One region of the Arthrobacter sp. USHLN218 genome, then DNA from elsewhere that is predicted to be linked to it. Evidence: riboswitches for the same ligand, from Rfam matches in the RefSeq annotation. Region 1 holds a riboswitch; the other holds the start of a gene.
What was found. A riboswitch is a leader RNA that binds a small molecule or an ion and turns the genes downstream of it on or off. The one in region 1 is predicted to bind thiamine pyrophosphate.

Region 1 (7,859 bases):
CCCTCGTCGTCCGGGTCCGCCGCGCGGATATGCGTGGGCTGCGTCATGTAGCGCCGGGCCATGGCCACCACGGGGCCGGGCATCGTCGCGGAGAACAGCATGGTCTGGCGGACGGCGGGAGTGGCGCCGAGCAGGGTTTCCACGTCGGGCAGGAAGCCCAGGTCCAGCATCTCGTCGGCCTCGTCCAGGACCACGATCCGGACATTCTTCAGGCTCAGGTGGCGCTGCCGGTGCAGGTCGATCAGGCGGCCGGGGGTGCCGACGACGACCTCGACGCCCTGGCTCAGCGCTTCGATCTGCGGCTCGTAGGCGCGGCCGCCGTAGATGACGGCGATGCGGGCGTTGCGGTGCCGGGAGGCGGTTTCGAGGTCGCGGGCCACCTGTACGGCGAGCTCGCGGGTCGGCACCACGACGAGGGCCTGCGGTGCGCCCGGCACCGGCAGTTTGTCGTAGCCGTCGTCATCGCGGCCGATGACCCGCTGGAGCGCGGGGATGCCGAAGCCCAGCGTCTTGCCGGTTCCGGTCTTGGCCTGGCCGATGATGTCGTGGCCGCCCAGGGCCACCGGCAGGGTCATGGCCTGGATCGGGAAGGGGTGGGTGATTCCGGCATCGAAGAGGGAGCGGACGATGTCGGCACGGACATTGAAGTCCGCAAAGGTCTGCTGCGGCAGCTCGTGGGGCCGTTCGTCCGAAGCCAGGGTCGCCTCGACGGCGATCTCTTCGGTGCTGTTGTCCGCGTGGAGCAGTTGCCCCTCGTCCGCGGCCAGGTTTTCAGTGTTCAATGACATAACCGTTCGATAAGGCGCCTGCGCGGCCGGTGCTCGACTCCATGGCGCGCGTGCGCGCAGCCATGCAGGAACTGTCGGACGCTGCAGGCGCGTCCAGCGGAAGCCGATCGCGGGCTAACAACTGCGTGCCGGACCGAGGCCATCCATGGCCGGTCCGGCGAACAAAAATCGCGTAGGGGCGGGATCTGTTGAGTTGAAACTTACAAAGTCTTCGAACATTCAACGACCGGGCATCCAGTTCTACGCTTCCCAGTCTACCGGGCACACGCAAATCGCCGGCGAAGGCACCGGGGCGCCGGCAGGTCGTGCCGCGGTTCCGGGCGCCCGGCCACGGAGCCGAGGAGAATCCGGGCGCCGGGTCAGGAGCCGGCGACGCGCTCGAACAGCACCGAGCGCTTGACGATATCCGCCTCGATGAGCCGGACCCGGACCGAGGTGCCCGGCTCCAGTTCGCCCTCGCAGCGGGCCGTCACGGCCGGTTCGCTGAGCTGGACCGTGCCGCGCGGGACCGGGTCGCGCCGGCCGTTCCCGTTGGAACCGTTGCCGTTGCCTTTCCCGTTTCGGTTTCCGTTGCCGCTGCCGGTTCCGTTCCCGTTGCCGTTGGAGCCGTTGGAGCCGTTGGAGCCGTTGCCGTGGCGGTTGTTGTTTTGCCGCGCGCTGATGACCACGGCATCGAACTCCTCGCCGACGCGGTGGCTGAGGAGCGCCGCTTCGACGGCATCCAGGGAAGCCCGGTCCAGCCGTGACGCAAGCTGGTCGGAGGCCGCCATCAGCTCCGGCAGCTGCGGCAGGGCCTGCCGCACCCAGTCCGGGACCTGCAGCCCCGAGACCAGGGCCTCGCAGGTCAGCAGGACGAAGCGGTCCACCAAACGGCGCAGCGGTGCGGTGGTGTGGGCGTAGGGGGCCGCAATCGCGGCCTGGATGTCCTCGGCCGGGGGCTCTCCGTCGAAGGGGGTGTAGCCGGCGCCGCGGAACAGCGATCCTGCCGCGTTCATGATGGCCAGCTGCTTCGGTTCCGAGGTGTCCAGCCCGCGCAGGTATTCGCCGTAGGCAATGTTCCGCGGCCACGGATGGCCCAAAGCCATGGTCTGGCGGCGGAACCGCTCCTCGGACTCGGCGTCCGGTGCGGGCATGGTACGCAGGATGCCGACCTTGCCCGCCAGCATGATCCGCGCCGCCGCCATGCCGGTCATGAGGGACAGCTGGGCGTTCCAGTCCTCCACCGGGAGGGCGGGCCGGGCCAGGATGAAGTAATGCCGCCCGTCGTGCGCGATCTCCTCCTCCGGCAGTTCGAGGCTCGCGCCGCCGCGGGCGAGTTCCAGCGCCTGGCGTTTGATGCCGATCTCTTTCAGCAGCGCCAGGTAGTCCGGGGCGGTTCCCGAATCGATGTCCTCCTGGACCTGTGCGTAGGTTAGCTTGGCCCGGCTGCGCACCATCGCCCGGGTGAGGGAGACCTGCAGAACGTTCGCACCGCCGTCGAGCACGAACTCCCAGACGTAGGCGCTGCGGTCAACGTCGGGCAGCAGGCTGCCGGCGTTCTCTCCGATGGCATCGGGGTGCAGCGGGATCCGTCCGTCCGGCGCGTAGATGGTCTGGCCGCGAAGCCGGGTGGCCCGGTCCAGTTCTCCGCCCGGCTCGATGAACGAGGGAACGTCGGCGATGGCGTACCAGGCCCGGTAGCCGTCGCCGGCACGCTCCAGGTACATCGCCTGGTCCAGGTCCGTCGATCCGGGCGGGTCGACGGTAACGAATTCGAGCGCGGTGAAGTCGCGCCGGGGCAGGCGCTGGCCGGACACCGCACGCTCCGCCTCAGCCAGCACGGACGGCGGGAACGGGCCGGGCAGCTCCAGCTCGGTCCGCAGTTCCTTCAGGACGCGGGCAAGCAGGTGCTGCGATTCGTTGACCTTGGCATCCAGATGTGGGTACGGCACATCCCCAGCCTAATCCTCAGGCGGCGCCGCAGGTCAGGCTACGCTGGAACCTATGAGCACCGAAGAGCAGCCGGCCGGCGCGCCCGCGGCCGGCACGGATGAGGCCCACCGCCAGTACGTCATCGATCTGTACGGCGTCATGGCCTACGGGGAGCTCTCGGCCTTCGAGCGTTTTTCCTCCGATGCCCGCTTCTCGCCGACGCTGCGGGACCGGGCCGAGATCGGCCGGGTGGCCGTGATCGAATTCGAGCATTTCGAGATGGTGAGCGCCGAGCTGGCGCGCATGGGCGTCGACGTGCAGACGGCGATGCTGCCGTTCCAGGCCTCGATCGATGCGTTCCATGAGCGGACCCGGCCGGGGGACTGGTACGAGTCGCTGATGAAGGCCTACGTGGCCGATGCGGTCTCCGGCGACTTCTATCGCGCGATTGCCAGCCGGCTTGACCCGCAGACCCGCGAGGTCGTCGCCGGCATCAAGGAGAACAAGGAGCAGCTGGAGCTGCTGACCACCCGGCTCGCGCAGGCCCTCCAGGGCAATGAACGGCTGGCCTCGCGGCTGGCCCTGTGGGGGCGGCGCCTGGTCGGCGAGGCGCTGACCCAGGCCCAGCGGATCGGGATCGAGCGGTCCTTCCTGGGCGGCCTGCTGGGATTCGATGAACCCGGGGCGCAGGAGACCGTCATTACCGAGCTGTTCGCGGAACTGACGCGGAACCATTCCCGCCGCATGAACGCGCTGGGCCTGACCGCCTGATCACAGCGGGGGCAGCGCCGCCTTCAGCTTGGCTGCCGCGGCCGCGGGATCCTCCGCCGCCGTGATGGCGCGTACGACGACGACCCTCCGGGCGCCCGCGCCGGTCACCTCCGCGATGTTGTCCAGCCCGATCCCGCCGATGGCGAACCAGGGTTTGGCGGAGCCCGCCGCCGCAGACTGCGCCGCGGCTTCCGCCACCAGTTCCAGGCCGACCGCGGCCCGGCCCGGTTTCGTGGGGGTCGCCCACACCGGACCCGTGCAGAAGTAGTCAACCTCGGCGTCCTGCAGTGCGGCGCCAACCTGCGCCGGCGTGTGCGTGGAGCGGCCGATGACGGCCCCGCCGGCCGCGCCATTCGACAGGACGCTCCGTGCCGCGGACGGCGGCAGGTCCCGCTGCCCGGCATGGAAGACCGGTGCCCCGGCGACGGCGGCGAGGTCGGCGCGGTCGTTGACCGACCACAGCCCCGTGTGCCGCGCAGCGACCTCGGCGAGGGCGTGCAGCAGATCGAGCTCTTCGGCCGCGTCGAGCGACTTGTCCCGCAGCTGGATGATGTCGACGCCGCCTGCGTAGGCGGCGTCAAGGAACTGTTCAAAATCGCCCTGCGCCTTACGGGCATCCGTGCACAGGTACAGCCGGGCTGAGCTCAAATCCATAGCTGCAACCATAACCTTGCGGCGGCGGTGCCCTATCCGCCGGGCGTCACATCCGCGGCGCCCGGCCCGCGATGAGTACACTGGTGGCGACACTGCGGGAGCCTGGTACCGCGGCGCCGGCCTCGTGAGCCGGAGCCGACAGGCTGAGAGGGTGCGTGGCACCGACCGTTGAACCTGATCCGGTTCGTACCGGCGTAGGGAAGGAATGACGGACTTTGGCTGGTCAAAAACATCTTGCCGTGGTCGGCGCCGGCATCGTCGGACTGGGCATCGCCTGGGAGGCAGCGCGCCGCGGGCACCGCGTGACCGTGATCGACCCGGCTCCCGCGTCCGGAGCGACATTCGCTGCCGCCGGCATGCTGGCCCCGGTCAGCGAGCTGTACTACCAGGAGGAGCAGCTGCTCGCGCTGACCCTGGCGTCCGCCCGCCGGTACCCGGACTTCCTGCAGGGGCTGGGCACTACGGGACACCAGGCAGCGGGAACGCTGGTGGCGGCCTTCGATGCGGCCGACCGGCTGGCCCTTGAGGACCTGCGCCAGGCCCAGCTGGCCCAGGGACTGCGGGTGGAACAGCTGACCAGCCGCGAGGCTCGCCGGCTGGAGCCGGCGCTGTCTCCGGCCCTGTCCGGAGCCTTCCTCGCCCCCGACGACCACCAGATCGATCCGCGTGTCCTGTCCGCGGCGCTGCTGGACGCGCTCGCCGAGGCCGGGGCCGGCATGGTGCGCCGGCGAGCCGCCGCGCTGGCGAGGTCGGGCAGCGGGGAAGTGACCGGCGTCGTCCTCGATGACGGGACGCGGGTTGCGGCGGACGAGACCGTGGTGGCCAACGGGCTGGGCGCCGCGGCGCTGGACGGTCTGCCCGCATCCCTGCGGCTGCCGCTGCGGCCGGTCTACGGCGACATCCTGCGCCTGCGGGTCCCGCAGGCCCTGCGGCCGCTGGTGCGCCTGACGGTGCGCGGGCTCGTGCGCGGCCTGCCGGTCTACGTGGTGCCGCGCGAGGACGGAACCGTGGTCATTGGCGCCACGTCGCGCGAGGACGGCTCGGATGCACCCTCGGCAGGCGGCGTGTACCAGCTGCTGCGCGACGCCCAGGCGCTGGTGCCGGCGGTTGCCGAGCTTCAGCTCGAAGAGACCACCTGCCGGGCGCGGCCGGGCACCCCGGACAATGCGCCGCTGCTCGGGCGCGTGGCGGAGTCGGGAGGGGAAGTGCCGGGCTTGCTGGTCGCCACCGGCTTCTTCCGGCACGGGGTCCTGCTCGCCCCGGCGGCGGCCAAGGTCTGCGCCGACCTGGCGGAAGGCCTGCCGGTGCCCCGGGAACTGCTGGCGTTCCGGCCGGACCGCTTCAGCACAAGCATGGAAGGGAGCCAACGATGAATATCACCCTGAACGGGGACCGGCAGCCGGTCGCCGAGGGAATGACCCTGCTGGATCTGGTCGCCGCCACGACGGGCCGGCGCCTGACGGCGGAAGGTAAACCGGACGACGGCGGACGGCTGGGCGTCGCGGTGGCGCTGAACGCCGAAGTGGCGCCGCGCGGAAGCTGGGCGGGCACGCTGCTGTCCGAGGGCGACGGCGTGGAACTGATCACCGCAGTGCAGGGAGGCTAGGAATGGACGAGCTGGTCATTGACGGAACCCGGCTGGGATCGCGGCTGATCATGGGCACCGGGGGAGCGCCCAGCCTGGACGGACTGGGCGCGGCCCTGCAGGCGTCCGGGACAGAGCTGACCACGGTGGCGATGCGGCGCTACAGCCCGGGCACCGGTGCCTCGCTGTTCGCCCTGCTGGAACGGCAGGGCATCCGCATCCTGCCGAACACCGCCGGCTGCTTCACCGCCAGGGAGGCCGTGCTGACGGCCGAGCTGGCACGCGAGGCGCTGGAGACGGACTGGGTGAAGCTGGAGGTCATCGCCGACGAGGAAACCCTGCTGCCCGACGCGGCGGAGCTGCTGGAGGCGACGGAACAGCTGGCCGGCCGCGGGTTCAAGGTTTTCGCCTACACCAACGACGACCCGGTCCTGGCCCGGCGGCTTGAGCTCCTCGGCGCGGTGGCCGTGATGCCGCTCGGCGCCCCGATCGGCACCGGGCTGGGCATCCTCAACCCGCACAACATCGAGCTGATCGTCTCCCGGGCCGGCGTGCCGGTGGTGCTCGACGCCGGGATCGGCACCGCCTCGGACGCCGCGCTCGCGATGGAACTCGGCTGCGACGCCGTCCTGCTGGCGACCGCGGTCACCCGGGCGCAGGACCCGGTGCGGATGGCGGAGGCCTTCAAACATGCCGTGATCGCCGGTAGGCTGGCCGCAACGGCCGGGCGGATCCCCAAGCGCCGGCATGCGCTGGCTTCTTCGGCCTTCGCCGGCCGTCCTGACCTGTAGCCTGGAGAGCCTCGCGGCCGGAGGAACAATGAGCGCGCACGACATTCTGGACCGGACACAGATCGACCAGCAGCTGCGGACGCTGCCGCATTGGCGCTACCGGCAGGGAGGGCTGGTCACGGTGTACAAGCTGGACAACGGCCGGGCGGCGCTTGACTTCATCGCGGCGGCGGGAGACTTGGCGGAGGAATCGAACCACCACCCGGATCTGGACTGGCGCTACAACCGCGTGTTCCTGCGGCTGTCCTCCCACGACGCCGGCGGAGAGGTCACCACCCGGGATATCTCCGCGGCGGCCTCGCTCAGCGAACTTGCCGAGCGGCTCGGCGCGGACGCGCGTCCGCAGGAGTACCGGAGTTTCGCGCTCGCGGCGGACACCGCGGACCCGGCACAGATCTCCGGCCTCTGGAAGACGGCGCTGGGCTACAAGGAAGGCTGGCAGGGGGAGCTGGTGGACCCGTTCGGGCGCGGCCCCAACGTGTGGTTCCAGCAGACGGGCACTCCCGCCGAGTCCCGGCTGCACCTGGACGTGTACTACCCGCTCAGCGACATCGCGCCGGTGGTGGCGGCGGCGGCCGACGCGGGCGGGGTCCTGGATGACGCGCACGCCCCGTCCTGGACGATCGCCACCGACGCGGACGGCAACCGCATCTGCCTGTGCACCGAGCATCCGGACAGCGAGGACGGCCAGGAGGGTGCCTGACGGGGCGGACCGTAAGCTGGATCCGGCGACGTCGGACCTGGCGCCGCCCGTGAGGGCAGGCCGGTCGCGCTTAGCCTGCAGCTAGGCGCGCAGCGCCGCTTCCAGCCGCAACAGGTCCGCCGCGCTGCGCCGGCGTCCCAGGAACCAGGCCGTCAGCCATGCCGCAGGCAGGGAGAGGGCGAGGGGCAGCAGCCAGCTGAGGAAGTAGACGCCGGGCTCGGAACCGAGGCCGAAGGCCATCAGCACCAGCCACAGCAGGACGGCCGCGACGATGCCGGCCGCGGCGGGAACCAGCGCCCCGTAGGCCCGGCGCTTCTTATCGGCCGCCCAGACGACGGCGCCAGCGGCGCCGGCGCCCAGGATCAGCAGGACCAGTTCGACCACGGGGCCGTCCCGAAAGGCCTAGAGCGCGCCGAAACCGACGCGGCGGGGTTCCTCGGCGCCGATTTCGACATAGCCCAGCACATTGGCGGGCACGATGACCAGGTTGCCCTTGGCATCCTTCAGGCGCAGTTCCGCGCCGCCGTTCATCGCGCGGGAAACCAGCTCGGCGACCGCATCCGCCGTATCCGGAGAGTCGATGACAAGTTCCCGGCCGACGTTCTGGATTCCGATCTTGATTTCCACGCTTTGCCTCCTGCTTACGCTGTGCTGAA
Region 2 (7,859 bases), on a different contig from region 1:
GTCCATGGGTGATTCTAGTCGGGTTAAATACCAGTGAGGCGGACCAGCCGGCCCGCCTCACTGGAAAGCTGTCTACAGCCGAAAACTACTCGGCGGCTGCAGCAGCGACGATGTTGACCACACGGCGTCCGCGGCGGGTACCGAATTCAACGGCTCCGGCCTCGAGGGCGAACAGAGTGTCGTCGCCACCGCGTCCTACGTTCGCGCCCGGGTGGAAGTGGGTGCCGCGCTGGCGGACGATGATCTCACCAGCGGAGACCACCTGGCCACCGAAGCGCTTCACGCCCAGACGCTGAGCGTTGGAATCGCGACCGTTGCGAGTGGAGCTCGCACCTTTCTTATGTGCCATTTGCTATGCCTACCTTTGTGTCTCTGGAAACTGCTGGAAGCCTGCCGACCGCAATTAAGCGATGGAGGTGACCTTGACCTTGGTCAGTTCGGAACGGAAGCCCTGGCGCTTCTTGTAGCCGGTCTTGTTCTTGAACTTCTGGATGACAATCTTCGGGCCGCGAAGATTCTCAACGATCTCGGCAGTGACCTTGACCTTGGCCAGTTCGTCAGCTGCGGAGGTGACCTTGTCGCCATCGACCAGGAGCAGTGCAGGCAGCTCGAAGGTGCTGCCGGCTCCACCGGGGACGCGGTCAAGGGTCACGAGGTCTCCTACGGAAACCTTTTCTTGGCGGCCGCCTGCGCGGACAATCGCGTACACCACTTGGGAACTCACTTCTCTCGACGTTTGATACCTTTACGCGCTCTTCTGCGGGCCTGATTAGCTCCGCGCCAGCGCTGTGCAGTCACGCCAACGGGATGATCCCTTCGAAGGCGTTTGCACCGAAGAACTAGGTTACGCTATATCCGCTCCAACCCGCAAATACCGGCTGGTCCGGCGTGGCGTACCCCGGCGATCGGCGCCCCTGCTCAGGCGGGCGTCCCTCCGGCGTGCAGCCGCGGCGCGTCGAAGAACCGGAGTTCGTAGCGCGAGGACTCGCGGAACGCCTCAAGCATCCGCCGCCGCACGTCCTCGGTCGAACGCGCGGCAACATCGTCCATGATACCGACCGCCTGCCGCGTCGCCTCAGCGAACCCCTGGTCCGCGTAGGTTTCCAGCCAGTCGCCGTACGGATGCCCGGCCGCTCCCGAGGCCCGGTAGGCGCCGTGGAGCACCTCGCCGACGTGCGCATACAGCCAGTAGCACGGAATGACCGCCGCAACGAGCTCGGCATAGCCGCCGGAGGCGCCGGTCGCCAGCAGATGGTCGACATACTGCTTGGTCACGGGCCCGAGCCCGCCGGGCACCTCGCGCTCGCTGAGCCATTCCCGGTGCAGCTGCGCCTCCACCTCGATGCAGTCGCGGGCTCCCTTCGCCCAGAACAGCTGCTCCCCCGCCGTCGGCGCCAAGCTGCTCGCAAGCGCCAGCGCACGCGAATAGCCGGACAGGTAGAGCGCGTCCTGCGCGAGGTAGTAGCCGAAGTCGGTCTCCGGCAGCGATCCGTCACCCAGCTGGCGGATGAAGCCGAGGCCGAAAATTCCCGCGCGCAGGCCGGCAATGTCTTCCCAGCACTCGGCGCTGAAGGCGGCGGGCGGCCGCGGAGTGTGGTGGTGGAAGTGGTGGATGGGCCCGTTGCCCTGGCCGACTTCCAGCTCGTCGGCGCGGGCCAGCGCGCCGAAGAGCCAGTCCTTGACCTGTTTCAGCGACTCGGTCCAGTCCCCGGTCCGCGCCTGCACCGTCGCCATCGCCGAGGAGAGGGAGCAGCCGGTGCCATGCGTGTTGGCCGTGGCCACGCGCGCCGAGCGGAATTCGACGACGTCCTCGGCGAGGCGACCGTGCACGTCCACCAGTGCGTCGGGGCAATCGCCGCCGGGCAGGTGCCCGCCCTTCACCAGCACAATGGTCCCGTAGCGGCGCGAGAGGGTGCGGCCCTGGGCCAGCGCCGCGTCCCAGTCTTCTGCCATCGGCTCGTTGAGCAGCACACCGAGTTCCGGAAGGTTGGGAGTAACGAGGTGCGCGTTCCGCAGCAGCAGTCGCAGGGATTCCTCTGCCGCCGGTTCCAGCAGCCGGTCGCCGCTGGTCGCCACCATCACCGGATCAATAACGACGACGGCGGGCGCGGTTTCCGCGAGCCACTCCCCGACCGCTTCGATAATGTCCGCCGAGCCGAGCATGCCGATCTTCACGGCGTCGATCTCGACGTCGTCGCTGACTGCTGCCAGCTGCTCCGCCAGGAACGACGGCGGCGGCGTGTGCACGCTGCGCACGCCCCGCGTGTTCTGGGCGACCAGTGCCGTGACGGCGGCCATGCCGTAACCGCCGTTGGCCGCGATGCTCTTCAGGTCCGCCTGGATGCCGGCGCCGCCGGTCGGGTCGGTTCCGGCGATGCTCAGTACCCTGGGGATGCTGCGGGTTTCCACTGCTGGCTCCATCGATCAGAGGCGGAGCGAGCGTTGCACGGCAGCGCGGCGGGACGATCGAAATATAGAGGCAACGCCGGCGGAGCCGTGTGACAATCCCTCCGCCAGTCCTAACTGGTTCAGGTTCAACGGGTATCCATCTCAGCCGGCGTTACCGGCACCCCGTGTCACTGACGCCAGCATAGCAAAACGCCGCCGGGTGCCAAGTAAGAGGCACCCGGCGGCGTTTTTGCTGCCGTGGTCAGAGCTCGGAAGCGGGGACTCCCACGCCAAGGATTACCGGCTCGGCGCCCTTCTTCTCCGGCTGGGCCGGCTTGGCCGCCGGCGCGGAGACCGACACCCGGCGGGCGGCCGGGGCGCCTCCGGCGGCAACCGCGGGCGCGGGGGCTTCCGGGAGCTGCTGGACGGGTTCGGCATTGGCCGCTCCCTGCGGCCGGACGGCGGCCCGGTGGCGCCGGCGCCGGCCCGTCGGTGCCGTGGCCGGTTGCGCCTGCGCAGGTGCCGTGCCCGGCTCCGCCTGCGCACGTGCCGGCTGCACGGGTTCGGCGGCGGGTGCGGCAGATGCTGAGGACGCCTCCGCCGCGGACGGCTCCGGCGCGGCCCCCGGCCGGGTTTCGGCCGGGGCGGGCTTCTCCGCCTTGACCTCGGGGCTGACCCGGTCGAAGGCCTCGGTCAGGTTCTCGAGCGTCAGGGCCGGCTTTTCGCTCGCGGCGGCCGGGCTGTGCTCGGCCCGCGGCAGCGCCACTTCCTCGCCGTTGATCTTCAGGACCGGTGCGGACGGGGCAGCGCCCGCCTCGGCCAGCTCATGGGCATGGTCCTCGGCCTCGTGCGCGGCCTGGGCTGCGGCGGCAATGTTCGCCAGCGCGGCCCGGGTGGCCTGGGCCTTGGCCTGGCGCTCCGCGTCGTCCGGCTGAGGCGCCTCATGGGCGGCCTGCGCCTGCTGGCCCGCATCCTGGTTGCCTTGGCCGCGGTTCCGGCGCTTCTCGCTGCGCGACTGCCGCTCCGGACGCGGCGCCTTCTCCGCGCGAACATGGTGCTGATGGTGCTCCGCGGCGACTGCTGCCCGGCGGTGCTCGATCGGCTCGTCGTGGGTCACGACGCCCCTGCCGCCGCAGTGCTCGCAGTTTTCGCCGAACACCTCCAGCAGGCCGGTGCCCATGCGCTTGCGCGTCATCTGGACCAGGCCCAGGGACGTCACCTCGGCAACCTGGTGCTTGGTCCGGTCACGGCCGAGGCACTCGACGAGCCGGCGCAGGACCAGGTCGCGGTTGGCTTCGAGCACCATGTCGATGAAGTCGATGACGATGATGCCGCCGATATCGCGCAGGCGCAGCTGCCGGACGACTTCCTCAGCCGCCTCGAGGTTGTTCTTGGTGACGGTTTCTTCGAGGTTGCCGCCCGATCCGGTGAACTTGCCGGTGTTGACGTCCACCACTGTCATGGCCTCGGTCCGATCGATCACCAGGGAGCCGCCCGAGGGCAGGAAGACCTTGCGCTCGAGCGCCTTGTGGATCTGTTCGTCGATCCGGTTGGCCGAGAAGATATCCTCGTCCGCGCTCCACTTCTCCAGGCGGTCCACCAGGTCCGGGGCCACGTAGGTCACGTAGGCCTCGATGGTGTCCCAGGCTTCCTCGCCGGAGACGATGAGCTTGGAGAAGTCCTCGTTGAACACGTCGCGCACAACCTTGATGGTCAGGTCAGGCTCGGCGTAGAGCATCTCGGGCGGCAGCGTCTTGTTCGACTTGGCCCTGCCGTCGATGCCTTCCCACTGGGCGCGCAGCCGGTTGATGTCGTTCATCAACTCTTCCTCGCTGGCGCCTTCGGCGGCCGTGCGCACGATCACGCCGGCGCCCTCGGGGACGTGCTCCTTGAGGATCTTCTTGAGCCGGTTGCGCTCGACATCCGGAAGCTTGCGCGAGATGCCGGTCATCGACCCGCCGGGCACGTAGACCAGGAACCGGCCGGGCAGGGAGATCTGGCTGGTCAGCCGGGCTCCCTTGTGGCCGACGGGGTCCTTGGTGACCTGCACGAGCACCGAGTCGCCGGACTTGAGGGCGTTCTCGATGCGGCGGGGCTGGCCATCCAGATGCGCCGCGTCCCAGTTGACCTCGCCGGCATAAAGTACGGCGTTGCGGCCGCGTCCGATGTCCACGAACGCCGCCTCCATGCTCGGCAGCACGTTCTGCACCTTGCCCAGGTAGACGTTGCCGATCAGCGAGTCCTGCTGGGTCTTGGAGACGAAGTGCTCGGCCAGCACACCGTCCTCGAGGACGGCAATCTGGATGCGGTCATCGCGCTGGCGAACCACCATCTGCCGGTCTACGGACTCCCGGCGTGCGAGGAACTCGGCCTCGGTGATGACTTGGCGGCGGCGGCCCGACTCCCGGGACTCCCGGCGCCGCTGCTTCTTGGCCTCGAGCCGGGTCGAGCCCTTGACGGAAGAGACGCGGTTGCTCGGCGCGGTTTCGCTGACCGGCCGCGGTGCGCGGACCCGCGTGACCGTGTTAGGCGGATCATCTTCGTGGCCGCCCGTCAGCTCCAGGTCCTGGTCGCCGCGGCGCCGACGGCGCCGGCGGCGTGCGGTCACCCCGTCGGCCGCTTCCGGGGCGGCTTCCTCTTCCGTGGCGCCAGGCGTTTCTTCCGTGGCGGTCTCTTCGACGGCCTCGGTGCGGTTCTTGCTCTTCGAACGGCGGTTCCGCCGGCTTCGGCGGCGGCCGCCCTCCTCCTCGTCGGCTGCTTCGGCCGGCTCGGGCTCCTCGGCAGGCCGGGCGGGGCGGACCGTGGTCAGGTCCGGCGCATGGAACAGCAGCGACATCGGCGACTCGGGCACTGCGAACGGATTCAGCGGCGCTGCCGCATCCTGGGCGCTCTCGTCCTGGGCAGTCTCGTCCTGGGCCGCTTCACCGGCGGGCGACGACTGGTCCTGCGGCGCCTCCCCGGCCTCAGCGCGGGCTGGCTCTGCGGAGGCGGCCTCGACGGCCGGCTCGCCAGCCGCGGCGGGAGCGGACCCGGCGGTCTCGGTGGGCTCCGCAGACGGACCGGCCGGCTCGGAAACTTCGGCGGTTTCCTCCGCTTTCGCGGCCGGCTTCTTCCGGGTCGAAGTGCGGGTCCGGCGCGTCCGCGCCGGTGCGGGGGCCGCCTCGGCTGCAGCGGGCTCGGCTGCGGCGGGCTCCTCCGCAGCGGGCTCGGCGGCAGCCTGTTCCGGGGAGGCCTGGACAGCGGCGGTGCTCTCCGCGGTAGCCCCTTCCGTGCCGACCTTCTCGACGGCGGCGGCGCCGGCCGCAGGCTGGCCGGCCGCAGGCTGGTCGGCCGGCGCCTCGGTGGCCTGGGTCTCGGCCGCCTGGGCTTCGGCCTTGGGTGCGGCTTTCCGGCGGCGGGTCGTCTTGGGCTTGGCGGGCGCCTCGGTTTCGGCAGGCGGGGCTTCTGCGCCCTGCGCCGGAGCGGCGTCGCTCTGCGTGTCCGCTTCTCCCACGGCCGGCGGCTCGGCCGGCATCGGCGGAACGGTTACGGCACCCCCGGCGCCCGCGGATGCGGCGGCCGGTTTCCGGGTGCGGCGGACGCGGGTCCGTGCGGGCGCCGGCGTTTCCAGGGGCAGTTCCTCCGAAGACGCCGCCAGGTCCAGGTCCACGGCGGCTTTCCGGCGGGTCCGTACCGCCCGCTTGGCCGGCGGCGCGGCCGGCTCCATCCCCGTCCCTACGGCTGCGTCGCCTTGTGCTTCCGGGTTCTGCTGTTCAATTTCCATCTGTAGCTCTGCACTCCAGCCCCCTCTGGCACCAGCCACATTCCGGCGCCCCCAAGGGCGGTTTGCCGGTTATTCTTCGGGCCTTGCGGCCGCCCGTCACCGGAAGTCATTGTTATATCGCCCGGGCTCGCGCCATCTAGGGAGCGCAGCACACCCGGGGACCAGCGGCGCTTTTCCTACTACCGCGTATATTCTCTTCATCGGTAGGGTTGTCTGGCGGATTCCGCGGGTCCCATCCGGATGATGGGCCTTGCTAACCGGAAGCATCGCCGACAAACCTGGAAGCCTGTCGCTGGACCGGTAGTGGCATGTGGTTCCATTACCAGCCAAGAGCCATTCTCTCATACAGGTGCCCGTTTGGCTGTTATTTGCCACTTCTACTGTGGATAGAATCGAGCATCATCCCTGATGGAAAAGGACTTCTTCCGGTGAACACTATTCCTGACCGGTCCGGGACTGGAACCGCTGCCATACCGGCCGCCCACGCCGCGGACGACAGCGTTGCGGCGCCTGCCCGGCATAAACCGTTCGCCTGGCTGCTTCTCGTGACCGGCGCGATCGGCTGGGTCGCCTCCGCGATCCTCGTGCTCGAACGCATCGCGACGTACGTCAATCCGGATTACATCACCAGCTGCGACGTCAGCCCCTGGGTCTCCTGCGGCGCCGTCTTCAAGACCTGGCAGGCCTCCCTGTTCGGATTCCCCAATCCGCTGATCGGCATCGTGGCCTTCGTGGTGCCGATTACGACGGCCATGGCCATGCTCGCGGGCGCCAGGTTCCGGCGGTGGTACTGGATCGGCCTGCAGACCGGTGTCACCCTCGGCTTCATCTTCGTCGTCTGGCTTTGGAGCCAGGCGCTCTTCGACATCTTCATCCTGTGCATCTACTGCATGGTCGTCTGGGCCATGATGATTCCGATGTTCGTCATGGTGACGGTGCGCAACCTCGCGCACGGCGTCATCAAGGCACCGGAGGCCGTGGTCCGCTTCGCCGGCGACTGGGCCTGGACGATCACTGCGGTGCTCTGGATTGCCACGGCGGCGAGCGTGTTCATCCGCTTCATGAACGCCTTCCTCGGCGGCTGAGCGTCCGCATCGTCAACCGGAAAGGCCGCCCGCATCGCTTGGATGCGGGCGGCCTTTTTGCCTGCGGCGGGCCGGAAGGCTTAGCCGAACCAGATGCCGATCTCGCGCTCGGCAGACTCCGCGGAGTCCGAACCGTGCACCAGGTTCTGCTGGACCTTCAGCCCCCAGTCGCGGCCGAAATCGCCGCGGATGGTGCCGGGTGCGGCCATGGTCGGCTCGGTCGTCCCGGCCAGCGACCGGAAGCCTTCGATGACGCGGTTGCCCTCGAACACGGCCGCCGCCGTCGGCCCGCTCAGCATGAATTCCACCAGCGGTTCGTAGAAGGGCTTGCCGACGTGCTCTTCGTAGTGGCGCTCCAGCAGTTCGCGGGTAGCATCCACCAGCTTCAGCTGGACGAGCTTGTAGCCCTTCGCCTCCACCCTCGCCAGGATGGTGCCGGTAAGACCCCGGGCAACGCCGTCGGGCTTTACCAGTACCAAAGTGCGCTCAACGCTCACGTAGCTCTCCTCAATTCGCTTAACCTGCGGCTGCAGAGTTTCCCGGTCCATCCTATGCGAACCGCCCGGCGGCCCGGTCAGGCACCTTGTTCGGGAGCCGGCGGGTTGTTCCGCTCCCACTCAGCC

Region 2: linked by a shared signal. The riboswitch ahead of thiD (bifunctional hydroxymethylpyrimidine kinase/phosphomethylpyrimidine kinase) and the one ahead of thiO (glycine oxidase ThiO) in region 1 are both predicted to bind thiamine pyrophosphate.

The regions. Positions count from the first base shown of each region.
Region 1 is NZ_JBBCYT010000002.1:540,905-548,763, forward strand. It holds gene WFH44_RS06230 (DEAD/DEAH box helicase) at 1-788, opposite strand, end outside; gene WFH44_RS06235 (RNB domain-containing ribonuclease) at 1,148-2,719, opposite strand; gene WFH44_RS06240 (ferritin-like fold-containing protein) at 2,772-3,470, shown strand; gene thiE (thiamine phosphate synthase) at 3,471-4,124, opposite strand; TPP riboswitch at 4,209-4,342, shown strand; gene thiO (glycine oxidase ThiO) at 4,340-5,497, shown strand; gene thiS (sulfur carrier protein ThiS) at 5,494-5,730, shown strand; gene WFH44_RS06260 (thiazole synthase) at 5,733-6,500, shown strand; gene WFH44_RS06265 (4a-hydroxytetrahydrobiopterin dehydratase) at 6,529-7,203, shown strand; gene WFH44_RS06270 (hypothetical protein) at 7,285-7,587, opposite strand; gene WFH44_RS06275 (DUF3107 domain-containing protein) at 7,606-7,830, opposite strand.
Region 2 is NZ_JBBCYT010000007.1:227,155-235,013, reverse strand. It holds gene rpmA (50S ribosomal protein L27) at 86-349, opposite strand; gene rplU (50S ribosomal protein L21) at 404-712, opposite strand; gene thiD (bifunctional hydroxymethylpyrimidine kinase/phosphomethylpyrimidine kinase) at 919-2,421, opposite strand; TPP riboswitch at 2,488-2,584, opposite strand; gene WFH44_RS16730 (Rne/Rng family ribonuclease) at 2,651-6,151, opposite strand; gene WFH44_RS16725 (vitamin K epoxide reductase family protein) at 6,622-7,236, shown strand; gene ndk (nucleoside-diphosphate kinase) at 7,317-7,733, opposite strand; gene WFH44_RS16715 (DUF4233 domain-containing protein) at 7,811-7,859, opposite strand, start outside.